2 regions of the Mesorhizobium sp. CA5 genome follow, and region 1 is predicted to be linked to the other one. Evidence: predicted binding sites of a transcription regulator. Region 1 holds the regulator's gene; the other holds the start of a gene.

What was found. The regulator LexA, encoded in region 1, represses DNA repair genes until DNA is damaged. The targets are predictions, from matches to a motif close to TGTTCNNNNTGTGTTCNG.
Region 2: a site for LexA is predicted at 1,936-1,953, ahead of LB529_RS11530 (ATP-dependent helicase). Genes of this name have one in related genera too.

Annotation. Positions count from the first base shown of each region.
Region 1 covers NZ_JAIUHJ010000003.1:171,125-174,289, reverse strand. Annotated here, with positions in the region: gene kynU (kynureninase) at 1-224, opposite strand, end outside; gene lexA (transcriptional repressor LexA) at 658-1,392, shown strand; gene LB529_RS05710 (ComEC/Rec2 family competence protein) at 1,429-3,165, opposite strand, start outside.
Region 2 covers NZ_JAIUHJ010000007.1:118,875-122,039, forward strand. Annotated here, with positions in the region: gene LB529_RS11525 (glucose/quinate/shikimate family membrane-bound PQQ-dependent dehydrogenase) at 1-1,811, opposite strand, end outside; gene LB529_RS11530 (ATP-dependent helicase) at 1,994-3,165, shown strand, end outside.

The sequences.
Region 1 (3,165 bases):
ATATCGAACCAGCCGGCGGTGTTCCAGGCGCGGATGAGATCCCGCGCCCATTCCTGCCTCGTGGCAGTCTCGATCTCGCTGAAGGCGTCGATCGAAGCAGCGCCCAGCGAATTGCCGTCGAGATATAGGACGCCTTCCGGCAAGACGAAGCGATCGCGCGTCGCGCGCAGCGGATCCGCGGCATCCATCGCCTCGACTTCGGCGAGATCAGGAATTCCCCTCATTGTGCTGCCGCCTCCATTTCGATCTGGCCAAGGGGGTTGTCTCACCACCCTCGGCGACAGGGCAAGAACCTTTGGTCCTATGTTAGCTGGTCCATAGACGGCGAAGACTGCGGATCGGAACTTCGCCAAGGTTGGCATTTTGGGTTCGTTTCGTTCACGGTGCCACGCGCTTACGGTACGAGCCGACGTGATCCCAACCACGGCTTCGTGATCGTGTCGGGTTGTATTTCAGCTTAAGGGGAACTCCAAAATCGAGCGGAATCAATGCCGCTGCCCCAGGAGGGGCAGCCGGCCGTCACCGGATGCGACATTGTTTCGGCAGCCTTAACAAATTCACTAAACTTTAAACGGTTGCGGAACACAACTGGAACAGATAGTGTTTGTTCTGGGTTTGTTTTTCTGATTCTGGTTTCAGAACCCGTGGGGGCCGCCGATGCTGACGCGCAAACAACATGAACTCCTGATGTTCATCCATGAACGCCTGAAGGAGAGCGGGATTCCTCCATCATTCGATGAGATGAAGGAGGCGCTCGACCTTGCCTCCAAGTCCGGCATCCACCGGCTGATCACGGCGCTGGAAGAACGCGGCTTCATTCGCCGGCTGCCGAATCGGGCGCGCGCGCTGGAAGTGCTGCGCCTGCCCGACTCGATCGCGCCTGGCCTGAATGCCGCGAAGAAGTTTTCGCCGAGCGTCATCCAGGGCGGCCAAGGCAATCTCAGTCGCCAGATCAAGCCGACGACTCCATCACGCACCCCGACGCCAAGCAATGACGACGAGGCCGCGGCGGCCGTATCCATTCCGGTGATGGGCCGCATCGCCGCCGGCGTGCCGATTGACGCCATCCAGCACCAGACGCATTCGATCTCGGTGCCGCCGGACATGATCATGGGCGGCGAGCATTACGCGTTGGAGGTCAAGGGCGACTCGATGATCGAGGCCGGCATCTTCGACGGCGACACCGTCATCATCCGCAATGCGAACACGGCAAGCCCGGGTGAGATCGTGGTGGCGCTGGTCGACGATGAGGAGGCGACGCTTAAGCGTTTCCGCCGCAAGGGTGCCTCGATCGCGCTCGAGGCCGCCAACCCGGCCTATGAGACCCGGATCTTCGGACCGGATCGGGTCAAGGTTCAGGGCAAGCTCGTCGGACTTATCCGCCGCTACTGAGCAGAACTGCCCGGCCTTCTTCGCCCGAACGACAATCTATTGGGCCGGTGCGGCGGCTGGTTTTTCCGGCTGCTTATAGGGCGCCAGTCCCCTCGCCTCGCGCGTGTATTTCCGCTGCTCGTGCCAGGGTCGGTATGGTTCTACGACCGCGTAGCGGACGGTTGGCCGCGCGGTTGCCGATTGCGGATCGAAGAAAACGGCGGCGCTGCCGTCGCGCGCCAGCTGCCGCTTGGTGACGACGAGCACACGCGGATCGCGGCACGGGTTATAGGCCGTGGCGTCGTTGATGACGATGAGGTCGGCGAAGCCGCAGGCCGGCCGGGCGGTGTCGCGGGTCTCGGCGAGCGCGACGATCGCGCCGGAAGGATGCCGACCGATGCAGAGATCGCCGCTGCAATAGAAGGGCGAGCCGGGCGGCAGGTCGGCGGGATCGGCAATGTCCAGCGTATCTTTGGCGAACCTTTCTGGCGGCACGATCTCCTCGGCTTTCAGCGCCCGTTTCCAGTTGTCGGTGGTGAACTCGTTGGAGCGTTCGCGATTGACGGCAAGCTCGCCGCCGCCGATCGGCATCGCCACCAGATGCGCATCCTCCGAGATAAGCACGTCCGGTGTGCGGACGTGCGGAATGGCCAGCAGCGCAGCGAGCGCGAAAGGTACGGCGGCAAGCCTCAGCCAAGTGGTAGCCATGGTCGCGATGACCAGCGCGACCGTCGCCAGCAGCACCGACTGGATCGAGATCAGCCCCACGGCGTCGACCGGTGAGCGCTCGGAAATCCATGCCGAAATGGCGATCATCGCCGTCAGGCCTTTGCCCATGACAAAGAGGAAGGGACCGTCTAAGCCGAAGGGCATGGCCAGCGCGCTCAGCACGGCGAACGGCATGACGACCAATGAGACGATCGGCATGACCGCCAGATTGGCCAGCAGGCTGAGCGGCGACACCCGCTGGAAGTGCCAGATGGCAAACAACAATGTTGCGCTGCCCGCGATGAGCGACGTCACGGCGGCGCCACCCGCTCCAATCGCCAGTTTTCGCGATAAGAACCCGAGAAACGAACGCTTTGCCGGCGGCGCGGTCGTTTTGCCGGCGCGATAGTCGGCAAAGCCGGCATAGGCGCCGACCAGGGCGGCGGTGGCGGCGAAGGACATCTGGAAGCTCGGGCCGACCACTTCATGCGGCGAGACCAGGATGACGGCGATGGCAGAGATCGCCAGGTTGCGCATGGTCAGCGCCGCGCGGTCGAAAAGCACGGCGACCAGCATCACGCCAAGCATGATGAAGCTTCGCTCGGCCGCCACCACGATGCCGGAGATCACGAGATAGGCGGCGATCGACGCCAGCGCGATGCCAGCGGCATATTTCTTCACCGGCCGGCGCGACGAGAAGTCCGGAAACAGCGCGAAGGCGCCGCGCAAAAGCACCATGATCGTGCCGGCGACCAGCGCCATATGCAGGCCGGAGATCGAAATGATGTGGTAGATGCCGGTCCGTCGCATCGACTCGTTGATGGCTTCCGGAATGCCAGCACGAACGCCGACGATCAGCGCCGCCGCGATCTCGCCCTCGGAACCGCCGATGCTGCTCCTGATGTGGTCGGCAATCCCCTCGCGAGCATTTTCTATGGCCGATGCCACGCGCGCGCCAAACGGCACCTCCGTTGGCGCACTCGGGGTCGGCGCGACAAGTTTCGGATAGCCCAGGAAAAAGCCGCTGGCGCCTATGCCGGCAAAATAGCTGTCGAAGGAAAAGTCGTAGCTGTCCGGCCGAACAGG
Region 2 (3,165 bases), on a different contig from region 1:
GGGATGAGCTTCGAGGTGAAGGCGAGGTAGGTCGGCATGCCGAACATCACCTGCCGCACCGGATCGACCGCGACGCCGCCCCAGTTGAAGACGCCGAAATTGCCGGGATAAATCAGCGAGCCCTGCAGCGAGGGCGGTGTGTAGCGTCCCTCATAGCGCAGCTTCTTCAATTCGATCCGGCACGCCAGCTGGTCGAACATGGTGATGCCCCACATGTCGGCGCCGGTCAGCGGCTTGGGATTGAAGGACAGGTCCGAGGCCGGCTGCGTCGGCGAGGCATGATCGCCCTCGATCGCGCCGCCGGGCGCCGGCACGTCTTTCACCGGAATGATCGGCTCGCCGGTGCGCCGGTCGAGCACGTAGAGATCGCCCTGCTTGGTCGGCCCGACCAGCGCCGGCACGACGCCGTTCCCGGTGGTGATGTCGACCAGCGACGGCTGCGCCGGCACGTCCATGTCCCACAGATCGTGATGCACGGTCTGCCGGACCCAGCGCAATTGCCCGGTGTTGAGATCGAGCGCGGTGATCGAGGAGGAGAATTTCTCGACATTGGCGCTGCGGCCCATGCCGAGCTGGTCCGGCGTCTGGTTGCCGAGCGGAACGTAGAGCAGTCCCAGCTTCTCGTCGGCGCTCGCCGTCGACCACATGTTGGGCGAGTTGTGGGTGTAGGTTTGCCCGGCGGGCAGCGGCGTCGTCACGTCCGGATTGCCGGAATCCCAATTCCATAGGAGCGCGCCGGTGCCGGCGTCGAAGGCGCGGATGACGCCGGACGGTTCCTCGGTCGAATAATTGTCGTTGACCGCGCCGCCGACGATGATCTTGCCGGCGACGATCAGTGGCGCCGACGTCGAATAGTAATAGCCCGACTTCGGATAGGGCATGTTGGCCATCAGGTTCAGCGTGCCGGCCTCGGCGAAGGACGGACACACCTGCCCGTTCGCGGCATCGAGCGCGATCAGCCGGGCGTCGGAGGTCGGCAGATAGATGCGCGCGGCGCAAGGCTGGCCGGCGGCGATCTTGGCGTCGGCATAATAGGACACGCCCCGGCAGGTCTGGTGCTGGCGGTTGGGGTCGAGCTTGATCTTCGGATCGTAGCGCCACTTCTCCTTGCCGCTCGCGGCATCGATGGCGATGGCGAAATTATGCGGGGTGCAAATGAACAGCGCATCGCCGATCTTCAGCGGCGTCACCTGATAGGTCGTCTCGCCGATATCGTCGGGGCCTTTCAGGTCGCCGGTGCGATAGGTCCAGGCAGGCTGCAGCTTGGCGACGTTGTCCGGCGTGATCTGGTCGAGCGGCGAATAGCGCTGACCGAAAGGCGTGCGGCCGTAGAACTGCCACTCGCCGGCCGGGATGTCGCCGCCGAGATTGGCGGCCGTCGCCGCCTTTTCGGTGCCCAGCGTGCCGCCGATATCCATGGGATCGGCGGTCATCGAATAACCGGCGACCGCGAGCGAGGCGAGCACGGCCAGGATCAGCGGCGCGCGTCCGTCCGGCCCCCGCAGCCCCCGCCTTGCCCACGGCGTCAAAAGCCACAGGGCAATGAGCACGATGACGCCGCCGCGCGGACCGAGCTGCCACCAGTCGAAGCCGATTTCCCACACCGCCCAGCATAAAGTGGCAAGCACGAACAGCGCGTAGAGCCAGAGCGAGGTCGACCTGCGCCTGAACAGCAGCCAGGCGGTGATCAGGAAGACCAGGCCGGCGATCAGGTAGTACCAACTGCCGCCCAGTGCGATGAGCCAGACGCCGCCGCCGCCGAGAATGAGACCGATGAGGAAGAGGACGAGGGAGGTGATGGTGACAGCCAAGACGGTGCTCCTTCGACTGTTGCGCCTTTGCGGCCGCTCTGAGGCGACGGCGCGCCGTCCCTGCCCTGCCGGCAGCTTTCCCTCGCTCGCTCCGGCTGTCAAGTTGGGGGCAGACACGCGAAACTAGAACAAAACGTAGACAGTTCTGGTCTTTCGCTGCCGAATCACTACATTCGGGGGCGATGTCGGGCTTTTCCGAGGACATGCCTTTTTTCGATGAACCGAATGCGCGGCCGGCAGCGGCTCCATCCGGCATAGCCGCGCGCGCCATGGCGGCGCGCAGCGGGCAGAACGGCGTGCCCGATTATCTGAAGGGCCTGAACCCGGAGCAGCGTCTCGCCGTCGAAACGACGGAGGGCCCGGTTCTGGTGCTTGCCGGCGCAGGCACAGGCAAGACGCGGGTGCTCACCACGCGCATTGCCCATATCCTTGCCACCGGCAGGGCCTTCCCCTCGCAGATCCTGGCTGTCACCTTCACCAACAAGGCCGCGCGCGAGATGAAGCAGCGCATCGGCATCCTGATCGGCGAAGGCAATGTGGAGGGCATGCCGTGGCTCGGCACCTTCCACTCGATCGGCGTGAAGCTGCTTCGGCGCCACGCCGAGCTTGCCGGGCTGAAATCGGACTTCACCATTCTCGACACCGACGACGTGGTGCGGCTGATCAAGCAGTTGATCCAGGCCGAAGGGCTGGACGACAAGCGTTGGCCGGCCAAGACCTTCGCCCAGATGCTCGACAACTGGAAGAACAAGGGCCTCGGCCCCGACGAAATAGCGGAAGGCGATGCGCGCAGCTTCGGCAATGGCAAGGGCCGCCAGCTCTACAAGGCCTACCAGGAACGGCTGCAGACGCTGAATTCCTGCGACTTCGGCGACCTGCTCTATCATCCGATCCGCATCTTCCGCGCCTATCCGGACGTGCTGAAGGATTACCACCGCAAGTTCAAATACATCCTTGTCGACGAGTACCAGGACACCAACACCGCGCAATACATGTGGCTGCGGCTCCTGGCGCAGCGGCCGGGGACTCCGAGAAATGGGGCCCCGGGCGGCCGCGCACCGAGCGCATCGAAATCTATCGATAGAACAGAAGGTGGTCACTACAGACCACCAATTCCCGGAGAGGAGCCGTTAGCCTCCAGCGATGAATGGGACGTTTCGGCCGAAGGCCGCAAGCCCGATTGGGCGTCCGAGCCGTTGCGAGGCCCCCGCGGAGGGCCCGCGCCGGCAGGCGCGGAACAGCCCGTGAGCGTAAATATTTGCTGCGTCGGCGACGACGACCAGTCGATCTATGGCTGGCGCGGCGCCGAGGTCGACAACATCCTGCGCTTCGACAAGGATTTTCCGGGCGCCAC